DNA from 2 places in the Faecalibacterium sp. Marseille-Q4137 genome. Region 2 is predicted to be linked to the other one. Evidence: riboswitches for the same ligand, from Rfam matches in the RefSeq annotation. Region 2 holds a riboswitch; the other holds the start of a gene.
The links. Region 2 has a riboswitch for cyclic di-GMP ahead of J3353_RS02715 (CAP domain-containing protein). Riboswitches for the same ligand answer to the same signal wherever they lie in the genome.
Positions count from the first base shown of each region.

Region 1: it holds a riboswitch for cyclic di-GMP, as region 2 does, so the genes downstream of both, J3353_RS13385 (hypothetical protein) here and J3353_RS02715 (CAP domain-containing protein) in region 2, are expected to answer to the same signal.

Region 1 is NZ_JAFREK010000042.1:3,968-11,940, reverse strand. It holds gene J3353_RS13405 (ATP-dependent Clp protease ATP-binding subunit) at 1-1,212, shown strand, start outside; gene J3353_RS13400 (cation:proton antiporter) at 1,310-2,605, opposite strand; gene J3353_RS13395 (glycosyltransferase family 2 protein) at 2,679-3,707, opposite strand; gene J3353_RS13390 (ATP-dependent DNA helicase RecQ) at 3,996-5,576, shown strand; cyclic di-GMP riboswitch class I at 5,873-5,947, shown strand; gene J3353_RS13385 (hypothetical protein) at 6,062-7,973, shown strand, end outside.
Region 2 is NZ_JAFREK010000004.1:23,920-31,892, reverse strand. It holds gene modB (molybdate ABC transporter permease subunit) at 1-432, shown strand, start outside; gene J3353_RS02735 (sulfate/molybdate ABC transporter ATP-binding protein) at 429-1,475, shown strand; gene bilQ (bilirubin utilization transcriptional regulator BilQ) at 1,598-2,023, shown strand; gene bilR (bilirubin reductase) at 2,025-3,152, shown strand; gene bilS (flavodoxin family protein BilS) at 3,180-3,683, shown strand; cyclic di-GMP riboswitch class I at 3,802-3,877, shown strand; cyclic di-GMP riboswitch class I at 4,003-4,078, shown strand; gene J3353_RS02715 (CAP domain-containing protein) at 4,211-5,080, shown strand; gene J3353_RS02710 (hypothetical protein) at 5,191-5,703, opposite strand; gene rnhA (ribonuclease HI) at 5,700-6,164, opposite strand; gene J3353_RS02700 (ribonuclease J) at 6,568-7,973, shown strand, end outside.

The DNA.
Region 1 (7,973 bases), on a different contig from region 2:
CTGCTGGACGAGGCCTGTGCCTGCTGCAATCTGGCCCACCCGGTCATCTCCGAGTACCTGACCATGCAGAAGGAACTGGAGGCCCTCAAGCAGGAAGAGGCCGACATGGAAAACGCCGATGTGAACGAGCCCATCGATTACGAGCGTGTGGCAGAGCGCAAGACCCGGATGGCACAGCTGGAGCGGGAATTGCCCGCCAAGCAGGCTGCGGCCGGGGAGATCCAGGTGACCATGGACGATGTGGCCAAGGTCATTGAGCTGTGGACGGGCATCCCGGCGGTGAAGATCCGGGAGACCGAGTATGCAAAGCTCGCCAGCCTTGAGACCGAGCTGAAAAAGAAGATCATCGGTCAGGACGATGCCGTGCATCTGGTGGCGCAGGCGGTCAAGCGCAGCCGCGCCGACCTTTCGGGCCGCCGCCGTCCGGCCAGCTTCATCTTTGTGGGGCCCACCGGCGTGGGCAAGACGGAGCTGGTGAAGCAGCTGGCAAACCAGCTCTTTGACGGCCCCGACCCCCTGATCCGGCTGGATATGAGCGAGTATATGGAGAAGTACGCGGTGTCCCGCATGATCGGTTCCCCTCCGGGCTATGTAGGCTACGAGGAGGCGGGTCAGCTGACCGAAAAGGTCCGCCGCCGCCCATACAGCGTGGTGCTGTTCGATGAGATCGAAAAGGCCCACCCCGATGTGATGAATATCTTGCTGCAGATCCTGGACGAGGGCAAGATCAACGATGCCCAGGGCCGCACCGTGGATTTCTCCAACACTGTCATCTGCATGACCTCCAATGCGGGCAGCAGCGACCAGACCACCGCAAGTCTGGGATTCAACCGCAGCGAGGAGGAGCGGAACGAGGAGAAGAGCCGCAAGGCACTGAGCCAGTTCCTCCGCCCCGAGTTTTTGGGCCGCGTGGATGAGGTCATCACCTTCAAGCCGCTGAGCGAGGAGACCCTGCAGGGCATTGCCGCCCTGATGCTGGACGAGTACAAGCCCAGCATGGAGGCCAAGGGCATTGCCTACAGCTATACCCCGGCGGCACTGGCAGCGCTGGTGCACAAGAGCCAGGGCGGCAAGTTTGGTGCCCGTGACCTGCGCCGGACCATCCGCAAGGCTGTGGAGGACCCCGCCGCTGAAAAGATCATCGACGGCACCCTTGTTTCCGGCTCCACCCTGACCGTGGATGCTGAGAACGATGAGATCGTGCTGAAATAAAGAGCAAACAGAAAGCCGCTGCACAGCGTAACAACTGTGCAGCGGCTTTTGTAGTGTAGGAACGCTCCGTTACCTGCGGTGAGGCGGATGGGGGAGATCAGTCCACACTGACCGGCTCCTCCGGCTTGTTGGTGGTACGGGCGCTCGTGCGGCCCTCGGGAATGATCTCGCCTGCGGCGGTCAGACTGAGCTTGGCCAGGGTCGGACCGACCAGCTCGTACACCAGCACCGAGAAGAGCACCACGTTGCGCACCATGTGGCCGTCGGAAAGCTCGGCAGCCTCGGCGGCCATGCCCAGTGCCACACCGGCCTGCGGCAGCAGGGTGATGCCCAGATACTTCTGGATCTTCTCGCTGCAGCGGGTGGCCTTGCAGCTGACATAGGAGCCGGAGATCTTGCCCAGAGAGCGGGAAGCGATATAGACGGCACCAATGAGCAGGACCATGGGGTTTGCGAGGATGTTCAGATCCAGCTCCGCGCCGGACAGCACGAAGAACAGGATGTTCACCGGGCTTACCCAGCGGTCCAGGCGGTCCATCAGCTCATCGGAAGTGGGGCAGATGTTGCAGAACACGGTGCCGGTCATCATGCAGACCAGCAGCAGCGAGAAGCTGCAGTGTATGGGGCCGACCTTAAAGCTGACCATGGAAAGGCCCACCGCCAGCAGCACAAAGGCCACCGAAAGGCTCATGCGCTTGGAGCGGGAGTGGAAGTAGATCTCCAGCTGGTTGAGCAGCAGACCGGCCAGCGCGCCCAGACCCAGGCTGAGTACGATCTCCACCAGAGGCTCCAGAAGGATGCTGATGGGGTCGATGCGGCCCTGTTCCAGCGCGTTTGCGATGCCGAAAGAGGCCGAGAAGAGCACCAGACCCACGGCATCGTCAATGGCGACCACCATCAGCAGCAGGCGGGTCAGGGGACCGCTTGCCTTGTACTGCTTGACCACCATCAGGGTGGCGGCAGGGGCTGTGGCAGAGGCGATGGCACCCAGCGTGATGGCCGATGCCATTGAGATGACATCCGGCCGGGCAAAGTGCAGGGCCACCAGAGCGATATCCACCAGCACGGTGGTGATAACGGCCTGCAGGATGCCCACAGTGACCGCCTGCCTGCCCATGCTCTCCAACGCGCTGAGCCGGAACTCGTTGCCGATGACAAAGGCGATGAAGCCCAGTGCCACCTGTGTGATGATGCCGTAGCTCTCGACCTGTGCAAGGCTCCCGAAGCCGAAGCCCCAGCCGCTCAGGCCCAGCCGACCCAGAAAGAAGGGGCCCAGCAGAAGCCCCGCCACCAGATAAGAGGTGACAGCCGGCAGACGGACCGCTTTCGCTGCACGGGATGCCAACAGGCCGGCAATGAGCGAAAGGGACATGCAAATGAGCAATTGCTCCATAAAATAAGATCCTCCTCAGGAATTAAGATACGTTAAAAAGTATATCTTATCTGAGGAGGAAAAGCAACATTTGTTAATTGAATTTAAAAATCTTCTGTGCAAGGCGGTAACCGCCCAGCACGAGCTTGTCGCCCTTGGGGATCTTCAGGTTGGTCACGCCGCCAAAGCCGTAGCGGATGGAGCGGTAGACCCCGGCACTGGTGTGTGCCTTGAGGTAGGCCCACAGTTCGTTCTCCTTCTGCTTGGCGGCGGCACTGCCGTCCAGCAGAAGGAAGATGTCGCTGATGGCCATCATCATGGAGAGGTAGTGCAGCATATAGCTGCGCAGCTTCTTCTGGCCCTTGAGGGCATCCAGGTCCTGGCAGTCGATCATGTGGCGGGTCACCCGCAGCTGCTGATCCACCCGCTTGACCATCACACTCTCGTTCACGCTCTGGTCGGCCCGGCCGATGAAGTAGCGGTACAGGTCCAGATCCATATAATACATGCTCTTGACAAAGGGCAGGGGCTGGTAGACAAAGATGTTGTCCACATAGAAGGTGTGCTTGGGCAGCACCATGCCGCAGTCCCGCAGCACCTGTGTGCGGTACATCACCGAGTGCATCAGCAGGTTCTGGTCGGGCCGGAAGTGGCCGACATGCGTCCAGCTGAACAGTCGGTTCTGGGGGAACACGTTGGTGTAGCGCACGGTATGGCTGGTGTTGTCCTCCACGTGCTCGTAGACATAGTTGCAGATCATCAGGTCAGGCGCGGTGCCCCGGGCAGTCAGCGTGTTCAGCTTGGCCAGCACGGTCCTGAGGGCTGCTTCGTCCAGCCAGTCGTCGCTGTCCACTACCTTGTAATACAGGCCGGTGGCGTTGCGGATGCCCTGATTCACGCCCTCGCCGTGGCCGCCGTTCTCCTGATGGATGGCCTTGACGATGGTGGGATATTTGGCGGCGTACTCGTCGCAGATAGCGGGGGTGTCATCCTTGGTGGAACCATCGTCCACCAGGATGATCTCGGCCTGCTCCCCGGCGGAGAGCAGGGTCTCGATGCAGTGGCGCATATATGCCGCCGAGTTGTAGCACGGGACGGCGAAGGTGATCAATTTCTGAGCCATACAAAATACTCCTTTGCTCTTTTCCGGCAGATGCACAAGGCAGGGGCCGGGATGGAGATATGTACTCATATTATAGCATTTTTGTGCAGGAAATGCTATCGAACGTGGGAAATGTCAGAGATGTTTTACAATTATCCGGGGAGTTGTGGTATACTGATTGGGTTATAAACCTCTCAGGCCGCTTTGCGTCCAGCTCCCCTGGTAGGGGAGCCAAGACTTGCCTCTCCTACTAGGAGAGGTGGCATTGCGAAGCAATGACGGAGCGGTTTTGTATGGATAGGAGGAACCATGGAAAGTCCGCATAGTATTCTGAAAAAAGTCTTTGGCTACGACAGCTTCCGCCCGGGGCAGGAGGAGATCGTCTCCCGCCTGCTGGCCGGGCAGGATGTGCTGGCCGTGATGCCCACAGGTGCGGGCAAGTCCATCTGCTATCAGGTGCCGGCCCTGCTGCTGCCGGGCATCACCATCGTGGTCTCGCCGCTGGTCAGCCTGATGAAGGATCAGGTGGGGGCGCTGGTACAGGCCGGTGTGGCGGCAGCTTTCCTGAACAACAGCCTGACGGACAACCAGAAGGCCCTGATGCTCCGCCGCGCCCGGGAGGGGTGGTATAAGATCATCTATGTGGCTCCGGAGCGGCTGGAGATGCCGGGCTTCCAGCGGTTTGCGCAGGAGCGGGAGATCAGCATGGTCACGGTGGACGAGGCCCACTGCATCAGTCAGTGGGGGCAGGACTTCCGCCCCAGCTACCTGCGCATCAGGGCGTTTGTGGACAGCCTGCCCAAGCGCCCGGTGGTGGGAGCCTTTACGGCCACCGCCACGGCCCATGTGCGGGAGGACATCCGCACCCATCTGGAACTCCACACCCCCTACGAGGTGACCACCAGCTTCGACCGGCCCAACCTCTATTTTGCCACCCGCAGGGCCCTGCCCAGCGAGAAGCCCAAAGTTCTGCTCGACCTTGTGCTCAGGGAGCGGGACAATGCGGGCATCATCTATTGCAGTACCACCCGGCAGGTGGACGAGACCACCCGCCTGCTGCAGAGCCGGGGAATCCGTGCGGCAGCCTACCACGCCAAACTGGATGCGGATACCCGGCGGCAGAATCAGGACGATTTCCTCTATGACCGGGTGCAGATCATGGTGGCGACCAATGCCTTCGGCATGGGCATCGATAAGCCAAACGTCCAGTTCGTCATCCATTATAATATGCCCAAGGATCTGGAGAGCTATTATCAGGAGGCGGGCCGCGCGGGCCGTGACGGGGAGCCAGCCCGCTGCACCCTGCTCTATTCCGGCACCGATGTGCGCACCATCCGGTTCTTCATCGACAAGGAGATGGAGGCTGACAACGGCCTGCCTGCGGATGTCAAGGCCGAAGCGGCACGCAAGGCAGAGGAACGGCTCAAATACATGACCTTCTACTCCACCACGCTGCGCTGCCTGCGGGGGTATCTGCTGAGCTACTTCGGCGAGGCCGCGCCCCAGAAGTGCGAGAACTGTTCCAACTGTCTGCTGGCAGCACAGGCTGCCGAACAGGTGGAGGAGCAGGCGGCACAGGCCCGCCAGCGTGCCGCAGCCAGTGCAAAGCGGCTGGCCTCGGCCTCCCGCCGCCGTGCCGACGAAGATGCCCTCAGCGAAGCGGACGAGAAGCTGCTGGCTGCCCTCTATGCCCTGCGCAAGCGGCTGGCCGCAAAGCAGAAGCTCCCTGCCTATATGGTGTTCAATGATTCCACCCTCCGCCAGATGGCGCTGAAAAAGCCCCTGAGCGTGGAGGAACTGCTCAATATCCCCGGTGTGGGCGAGAAAAAGGCCGCCCGCTATGGGCAGGAGTTCCTGAGTGTCATTGAGGATATGGTAAGTTCAAGGTAACATAAAACAGAAAGGAAAAACCGGAAATGCCGCTCTGGGCTGAAAAGCTCGGGCGGCATTTCTGGTTTCGTCACTCTTTGACGGCCTCACCCTCTCAGTCTCGCTATCGCTCGACAGCTCTCCCGAAGGGAGAGGTGGCATTGCGCAGCAATGACGGAGAGGGCCACCCCCCATCCCAGTCAAACTACACTAAAAAATAGACTATATTTGTAACATATTCCGAACATGACAAAAACACTTGATTTATATGTAGGGGGGGGGGGTATAATAGGATGTGCAAGAGCACCCCCGCAAAACAGAAGAATTGGCAAACCAGCCGGAAGGCTGCGACGCAAAGCTAAAGGGCCCAGACCGGGCAACCAGCTGCACTTCCCAAGAAGTACATCCACAGCGCCACACCAGCCTTTCGGGGCAGGTGCGGCGCTTTTTTACGTTTGCGGTGGGTGCAATACACATTTGGGGTAGACTCTAAAGGAGGAATCACAATGAAACTCAAACGACTTGTCAGCGCCATTCTGGCCGTTGGCATGGCTTTGACAATGCTGCCCACGGCGGCGTTTGCGGCAGATAAACCTACGTATGTGAATCATCTTAGTTTTATTGGTGACCAGCCGGATACCAAAGGGAAAAATGCGGTTAATGGTATGATCATTGTTGATCATGCCTATAATTGGTCATGGTCAGGTAGTGATGCGTCATCATATAAATTAAATTTCACTGCTACTTTTGATCCTAATGAAGTCAATGCTGAAGTGCCAAATACTATCCCATGTGAGGTTCGCAACCAAGCTGGAATAATCAAAGATGGCATCTTTCAGAAATGTGTTTATAACTTTTCAACGATTGAGAATGGACAATTCGAATCGATCGATGCACGTTCATCTGGAATAGTGAAAGGTGGATATATCAAGAATTACACTTCTACTGTATCTGATAACACAGAGTTCGAGAATGGAATTGTCTACGGAAGCTTTGAAATGACAAAGGGAACGCTTACCGGTGGTCTGATTTGCCAGCTTCCGGATAATTTTACATCGACGACATATCAGTATCTGAAAGCACCCGGATGCTCGATTATTCCGGTGATTCCTAACCTTCCGGAGGATGTTGTCTTTAATGAAAGTGTTTATATGGTAGGTAAGAATCAGCCCCATACTTTCAAAGTTATCGCTACTTCCAAGACATTCCGTAATTGGAATTATGACGAAAGCCTTTCTCCTTATATTATTAAAATTGATGATAAGACGCTTCAGGTTACAGTGCCTGATACAGGAAATATCTATATTGAGGCCGCTGTTGATAAGGTTCCGCTTTCGGAGAATACGATTGGTCTTGTTGATGGCAAAATAGTTCCCGTGGATAAAGACGGCGAACTTTACTCTGGTAGCGAACATGATGGGTGGATTTATAATTCTAATACAAACACTTTAACCATTAAAGAGAAGTGTGATGATGGTACTGATAGTATCGTTGATTTAGGAAATACAGAGGTCGATTGGAATATCAAAAATTTCGGCATCATCAATGGGGGTATTTTTATCTCTGAAAATCCGTCTGAGGGCACTCTTAGAAACGAAGAAACCGGCAAGATTGAGGGTGGGAAATTTAATACTTCTGTAAGAAACTTCGGAACTATCGATGACGGTATATTTAATTTCAGCGTAAGCAATTATGGCACAGTAAATAATGGTACATTTACCGATCGCTATTCAAATGCCTCTGTATCCAAAACAAATCCAGATAATACTGTTACTAAAAATTACGGATTTACTAATGGCGGTATTTTTTCACGATATGCAAGCTTCGACAATCAGCCCGACATTAAACTCAGCTGGGTCACTCTGAACAACTGCACCGCCAACGGCATCTCCGGCTTGGTGGGCGTTGTGGGCAACCAGACCCTGAACGTGGAAGCAGATGCAACCTCCTGGACCGGCTGGGAAGTCACTGCCGACCCGAGCTATGAAGAAGCAATCACCAAGCAGGTGGGCAATACCACTGCATTTGACCTGACCTTGAACGGCGACGACGAGTGGAGCGTTACCCTGACCGCACAGGTCAAGGAAGGCTACTACCGGATGAGCCTGACCGATGGCACCGCCACCAATGCCGACGGCACAGAGATCACCTCTGCCAAGGCAGGCGATACCGTCAAGCTGACCGCTGCCGATGCCCCGGAGGGCATGGTGTTCGACCGCTGGGAGATTTCCCCTGCGGATGTGGCTCTGACGCTGGAAGAGGGCGGTTTTGATTCCCATGCCGCCACTGCAAGCTTCAAGATGCCTGCACAGACTTTGAGCATCCGTGCGATGTACCGGATGGCCGACCAGCCCGAGGAACCCAACGTTCTGGGCACCGTTGCCATGGTGGCAACCGCCGGTGTGGGCGCTGCTGTGG
Region 2 (7,973 bases):
AAGCTGGTGATGAACTGGTACAGCGCCATCTTTGCTTCCATCGTGGTGGCGTTTCCGCTGATGTACCGTACGGCCCGCGGTGCCTTTGAGAGTTTTGACGAAACGCTGGCCTGGTCGGCACAGACGCTGGGACTTTCCAACACCTGGATCTTCTGGCGGGTGCGGATGCCCTGCTGCCGTCAGGGCATTCTGGCCGGTGCGGTGCTGGCCTTTGCCCGTGCGCTGGGCGAATATGGTGCCACCAGCATGATCGCAGGCTACACGCCGGGCAAGACGGCCACCATTGCAACCACGGTCTACCAGCTCTGGCGCACCAACGATGAAGCCGGGGCCATGCAGTGGGTGCTGGTGGATATCGTTATTTCGGCGGTGGTGCTGCTGGCAGTGAACCTGCTGGAACGCAGGCAGAAGCAGGGAGGAAAGCACACATGAGCCTGGAAGTAAATGTGACCAAGCGGTTTGATGGCTTTACCCTCCACGCTGCGTTCACGGCGGGGGATACTGCCACCGCCCTTCTGGGTGCGTCCGGCTGCGGCAAAAGCATGACCCTGCGCTGCATTGCAGGCATCGTCCGGCCGGACGAGGGACGCATCGTGCTGGATGGCCGGGTGCTGTTCGACAGCGCTCAGGGCATCGACCTGCCGCCCCAGCAGCGCAATGTGGGTCTGCTGTTCCAGAACTACGCCCTGTTCCCCAACATGACCGTGGAGCAGAATATCCTCTGTGCCCTGAAAAAGGAAAAGGACCCTGCCGCCCGCAGGGCCGCCTGTGCCGAGGCATTGCGGGCCATGCGGCTGGAGGAACTGGCCAAGCGCCTGCCCGGCGCGCTTTCGGGCGGGCAGCAGCAGCGTGCCGCCCTGGCCCGCATCCTGTCGGCCAAACCCCGCATCCTGATGCTGGACGAGCCGTTCAGTGCGCTGGACAGCTACCTGCGCGAGGAGGTGGAGGGGGAAGTGGGCAGCCTGCTGGCCGGGTTTGCGGGCACGGCCCTGCTGGTGACTCACAACCGGGACGAGGCCTACCGCCTGTGCAGGGAGATGATCGTGATGGACAGCGGCGAGGTGCTCCGGGCAGGCACGACCAAGGAGGTCTTTGCCGACCCCCGCACCCGTGCCGCCGCCCGCCTGACCGGCTGCAAGAACATTCTGCCCTGCACCCGGGTGGGGGAGCATACCGTTCATCTGGCGGGCTGGGAACAGCCGCTGACCGTGGCTCTGCCGGTGCCCGAGGGCTGCCGTGCCGTGGGCATCCGCGCCCATGACTTTGCGCCCTGCGCTCCCGGCACCCCCAACAGCCTGCCGGTGCAGGCTGTCTCCACCAGTGAGAATCCCTTTGACTGGAATATGATCTTCACCCTGCCCGACGGTGAGGCCCGCCTGTGGTGGAAGGTGTCCAAGGAGACGCTGGCGGCCCCGCCGCCAAAAGCACCCGCCTGCCTTGCTGCCGCCCCGGAAAATATCATGCCGCTGGTCTGAGGCAAAAAATCGTTTTCTCCCTGCTCCAGAAACAGAAATACGGAGCAGGGAGAAATTTTTTGAAAAAAGTACTTGACTTTATCAAGTAATGTGATTATACTAGACCTTGTCAAGTAAAGGAGATGCAAAGAGTGATCCAATCGACCATATCCTTCTACGTGATGGAGTTTTACAAGCAGTTCGCAGCCTACACCACCCAGCAGCTGCAGGAGTTTGGCCTGAGCTTTGGTATGATGTATTTTGTGATCTACGTGGGCAAACATCCCGGCTGCACCCCGGCTGAGATGACCAAAAACCTGCACCTGGACTGGGGCCACTGCCAGCGCAGCGTGATCAAGCTGGTGGAAGATGGCTTTATGACCCGGGAAAAGCAGGGCCGCAGTTATCATTTGGGGCTGACCCCGGCGGGTGAGAGAGCATTCCGGACCTGCCACCAGGTATTTTTCGATTGGGATGCACAAAATTTGAGCGGGCTGACCGAAGAGGAACAGCACCAGCTCCTGAGCCTGCTGCAAAAGGCAGCACGGACGAGGAAAGAGAGTGTGTAACATGTACGACACCATCCTGAGCCCCATTGATTACGGTGGATTGCAGCTGAAGAACCGCATCATCTTTGCCCCCACCACCTTCGGCCTTTCGGACGAGGAATATCTGGCAGAGATGGAGCGGCTGGCCAAGGGCGGCTGCGCCATGATCATCATCGGCGACGTGCCGGTGGCCAAGAGCCGGTTTGAGAAGTCCCTGTTTGACAAAAAGGGCTTTGCCTTCTATCAGCAGATCTGCGAGACTGCCCACAAATATGGCTGCAAGGTCTGCGCCCAGCTCCACCAGACCGATACCGACATGATGTCCATCATCAAGTGCATCCCGGGGATGCTGATGAAAAAGATCACCCCCGACCAGCTGCGGGAGCGGATGAACGATGCCGTGGGTCCCTACATCACCAAGATGTCCCAGAAAAAGATCCATCAGATCATCGCGGGCTTTGGCAAGGCCGCTGTGCTGGCAAAGCAGGCTGGCTTTGACATGGTGCAGGTGCACGGCGACCGGATGTGCGGCAGCTTCTCTTCCGCCATCTTCAACCACCGCACCGATGAATACGGCGGCAGTGCCGAGCGCCGCGCCCGCTTTGCCGTGGAGGCTGTCAAGGCAGTGCACGCCGCTGTGCCCGGCATGGCCATTGACTACAAGCTGGCTGTCCGGCAGGAGAACCCCCATTACGGCAACGCCGGTGTGGTGGAGGAGGAACTGGCCGTGTTCGTGCCCCTGCTGGTGCAGGCAGGCGTGACCAGCTTCCATGTGACACTGGCCAACCACTCTGCGCTGGAAAACACCATCCCGCCGGCCAACCACCCCGAGTTCAAGGAGACCGGCTGCTTCCTCAAGTTCTGCGATGAGGTGCGCCGGTATACCAGCGTGCCGCTCTGCGGTGTGGGCGGCCTGAACGACCCCGATTTTGTGGAGCAGCAGCTTGCCAGCGGCCGCATCCAGTGCGCGGCAATGTGCCGCCAGCTGCTGGCCGACCCCAACTGGGTCAACAAACTGCAGAGCGGCAATGCGGCAAAGATCCACCGCTGTGTCCGCTGCAACAAAAAGTGCCTGGGCGGCCTGATCGCCCATCAGGGCACCCGCTGTGTCTATGATGCCCTGAACGCAAAAGAACAGGGCAGCATCTGATATCAAAGAGAATAAAGGAGAATGACCATGAGCTACGCCATCGTTTTCAGCAGCAAGACCGGCAACACCCGCCTGCTGGCCGACACCCTTCGCGCAAGCTTGCCCCAGAATGAGTGCACCTACTTCGGAGCACCGGCTCCGGAAGCACTGGAGGCTGAGACCCTTTACATCGGCTTCTGGACGGACAAGGGCCATGCCGATGACACCCTCACCGCCTTTTTGCAGACCCTGAAGGGGAAGCGGGTCTTTTTGTTCGGTACCGCAGGCTTTGGCGGCAGTGCGGAATATTTCGAGCAGATCCTGGCAGCGGTGCAGAAATCGCTGGATGAGAGCAACACGGTCATTGGAACCTATATGTGCCAGGGCAAGATGCCCATGACTGTGCGCCAGCAGTACGAAAAGATGCTGCAGCAGCCCAACCATGCGCCCAATCTCGAAATGCTGATCGAGAATTTTGACAAGGCGCTGGCTCACCCGGATGCCGCAGACCTCGACCAGCTGCGCAAAAAGGCAGCAGAGGTGCAGGCATAACGGAAGAACTCTTCAAAAAGCAGATTTTTTGAGAAAGCTGCTCCAAAACAATTGACAGGTTCTGTCCGATGTGGTAGGATAGTGTCGAGGAAATGGAAACGGCTCCTCAAGGTGAATTGAATATTCTCGGCAAAACAGTCGAAAGGCTGTGACGCAAAGCTACAGGGCCTGTAAAATGGCAGCCAGCTGCTTCTCAAAGAAATCTTTCTTTGGGCGACCTGCTTAGAATTTCTAGGTGTTGTTTTGCTGAGTGTATTGCAGAACAACACCTTTTTTCGTTCTCAAATTTCTTCCCAAAAGAAGAAAGGCACGCAAAACTGAATATCCTCGGCAAAGCAGTCGAAAGGCTGTGACGCAAAGCTATAGGGCCTGTAAAATGGCAGCCAGTTGCTTCTCATCACCTGAGGGTCTCCACAGCGGAGATTGGGTGTTGAGTGACCTTCATCTGAAGCATCAGGTGTCGATTGCCGAGTATACCAGCAATCGACACCTTTTTTCATGGGGTAACACAAAAGAGGTTCAACACCATGCGTAACGCTTCGATGAAAGTCCTGAAGAATCTGGTCTGCTGCGCCGCATTCATCTGCCTGATGTTTGTTCTGGCAATGCCCGCACACGCAGCTTCCAAGGCCGATGAGCTGCTGCAGCTCGTCAACGCAGAGCGTGCACAGGCTGGTGTGGCTCCTCTGAGCATGGGCAGCAGCGCACTGAATGCTGCCGCACAGGCCCGTGCAAAAGAACTTACCGTCAATTACTCCTACAACCGCCCCAATGGCAGCCGCGAGTTCACCATCCTGCCGGAGTACGGTGTGGACGATGTTTCTGTGGGTGAGAACTACTGGGCAGCTGCTGAGAATGCTTCGGATGTGGTCGCCGCCTGGAATCGCTACGATTTCTTCAAGGAGCGGATGCTGGACAAGGATGCCACCTCCGTTGGCATTGGCTACTACGAGGGCGGCGAGTACGGCAATTACTGGGTGATGATCTTCACCTACGCCCGCGGCACCAGTGAGAACGGTTTCGCACAGGAAGTGCTGGCGCTGGTCAACGCTGAGCGTGCAAAGGAAAATCTGGCACCTCTGGCCATGGGCGATGCCAAGCTGCAGGCCGCCGCCGATGAGCGCGCAAAGGAAGTGGCAAAGGTCGCTTCCCACACCCGCCCCGATGGCACCAACTGCTTCACCGTGCTGAAGGAGTACGGTGTGTCTGATACCGCCACCGGCGAGAATGCCGCCTGGGGCGAGACTACGCCCGAAAAGGTCGTTGCAGACTGGATGGCTTCGGAAGGCCACCGTGTCAATATCATGGACCCCGCCGCCAAGTATATGTGCCTTGGCTACAACTACGATGCCAATTCTCAGTGGGGCCACAACTGGATCCAGATCTTCGCAAAGTAAGCGGATGACTTCCATTGAGCGTTGTACGATGAAATAAAACAGAGCAAAAAGAGATGCACCCCGCTCCCTGAACCTGAATCAGGAAGGCGGGGTGCATCTCTTTTGTTTTTTTATTCTGCTGCCATCTCAGCCACATCCTCGGGGCTGAAATCGCCCAAGGGCAGGATGAGTCGGCCCAGCGTCTCCTGCGGCAGGGCGGCAAGCCGGGCACTCTCGTCCGCAATTTCGGCAGGGCAGAGGACGTGCACGCCGTCCGCACCGGTCTCTACCCGGGCGCGGTGGCCAGTGGCAATGTACTGGATGCCCAGCCGGTCAGCCGCCGCCAGCAGGGCGGGGAAGCGCAGATCGGCCGGGGCAGCGGTCTCCTCGGCCAGCTGGCTGGCCAGTTCGCTGGCATTCAGGGTGATGCACTCGATGCCCAGAGCCTTGGCGGCTTCCTTGGCGGCATCCACAACGGGGTCATCGGTGCACAGACGCACCACAGCGCCCATCACCGCAAAGCCCTGCTGCTGTAAAATGCGGACAGCTGCTTTGCAGCCCGTGCCGCCGCACAGGCCCACCAGCACCTTGTCCTGCTGTTCATAGGTATCGAACCCGCTGCCGGGCAGAAATGTATCGCTCATCGTCCCTGTCTCCCTCCGTGTGCCTGACTTTGTGCCACGGCCAACTGGTCGCAGCGCTCATTTTCCGGGTGGCCTGCATGGCCCTTGACCCAGACATAGGTGATCTTGTGCCGGGCTTCCTGCTCCAATGCCTGTTCCCACAGGTCGGGGTTCAGGGCAGGGGAGCCGTCGGACTTTTTCCAGCCCCGGCGCTTCCAGCCCCTGGCCCAGCCCTTTTCCAGCCCGTTGATGACGTACTGGCTGTCAGAGCACAGCCGCACCTCACAGGGCTCCTTGAGCTGGCGCAGGGCCTCGATAAATGCGGTCAGCTCCATCCGGTTGTTGGTGGTGGAAGCATCGCCGCCGCTGAGCTCCTTTTCATAGACCTTGCCGTTGAAGCGGTAGCGCAGCACTGCACCCCAGCCGCCCGGGCCGGGGTTGCCGCTGCATGCGCCATCGGTGTAAACTTCGACTTGTTTCATCTGTTTCTCCCGGAACTTGAATTTTTGGATACCTCTATTTAGAGCTATTTTTCCGGTTCTGTCAAGAGGAAAACGTATCATCCCCGGCTTTTCCGGCAAAGCTTTGAATTGACAAAGTGGACAAGAAATACTATACTGTTTGTAACAAAATGCGTATAGGGGCGCACCGGTGCGGTGTGTCCGGCTGGAACGGGGCAGTGCCGCGGTCGCATCGAACAGATGGACTGATAGGGCAGAAATTACTCCGTTCCGGCCATCCCAGTGCCGAAAACGGGCATGGAAGCGAAAAATTCTATACGATGGTTTCGATGGGAGCGGCGGTGTGTTTGCTGCTCCTTCACAGCAGACAGGCCGCTCGCAAAGGGGTGTGCCTGCGTTTTGTAATTGATTTTGGAGGTACCGCATGGCACAGGTCAAAGAACAGAACCCGGCTCAGGCTCAGAACAATCCGAACAGAAACAGTGAATCCGGCGGGGAAAAGCGTACCCGCACCCGCCGCCCTTATTATAACCGGCGGCCCCGCCGTACTCAGCAGTCCAAGGAGGCCGCTGTGCCCATCCACATCTACCCGCTGGGCGGTCTGGGTGAAGTGGGCAAGAACATGACCGTGTATGAGTGCAACGGGGATATGATCATTGTGGACTGCGGCCTTGTATTCCCGGACAGTGAGATGTACGGCGTGGACATGGTCATCCCTGACTTTACCTTTGTGGTGCAGAATAGGGACAAGATCAAGGGCCTGCTCATCACCCACGGCCACGAAGACCACATCGGCAGCATTCCCTACCTGCTGCAGAAGTTTGATCTGCCCATCTACGGCACCCGGCTGACCTGCGGCCTCATCCGGAACAAGCTGGAGGAGTTTGGTCTGGCGGGCAAGACCAAGTTCGTGGAGATCACCCCCAAACAGAAGATCAAGCTGGGCTGCTTTACCGTGGAGCCCATCCATGTCAACCACTCCATCCCCGACTCCGTGGCCTTTGCCATTGACAGCCCTGCCGGAACGATCATCCAGACCGGCGACTTCAAGATCGATTACACCCCGCTGGCCTGCGGCGTGACCGACCTGACCACCCTTTCAGAGTATGGTCAGAAGGGTGTGCTGGCTCTGCTGAGCGATTCCACCAACGCCGAGCGCCCGGGCTTTACCGCCACGGAGCAGAAGGTGGCCGCCGGTGTCCGCAACCTGTTTGCCCGTGCCCGGAACAAGCGCATCATCATTGCGACCTTTGCGTCCAATATCTACCGCGTCCAGCAGATCATCGACCTAGCCGTGGAGGATGGCCGCAAGGTGGCGTTCAGCGGCCGCAGCATGGTCAATAACACTGCCATGGCGCAGGAGCTGGGTTATATGCACATCCCCGAGGGCACCCTCATCAGTGTGGATGAGCTGAACCAGTACCCGCCGGAGCAGGTGGTGCTGATCACCACCGGCAGCCAGGGTGAGCCCCTGAGCGCCCTTTCCCGCATGGCCTCCTGCAGCCACCGCCAGGTGCGGGTGGGCCCCGGCGACTTCATCATCATCTCCGCCAACCCCATTCCCGGCAACGAGAAGAGCGTGACCAAGATCGTCAACGGTCTGCTCCTGCTGGGCGCGGAGGTCATTTACGAGAGCATGTATGATGTCCATGTTTCCGGCCACGCCTGCCAGGAAGAGCAGAAGCTGATGCTCACCCTGACCAGACCCAAGTATTTCCTGCCCGTGCACGGCGAGTACAAGCAGCTGAAAAAGCATGCCCTGACCGCCGCGTCTCTGGGCATTCCCACCAGCAACATCCTCATTGCCGAGAACGGCTCCAACGTGATCCT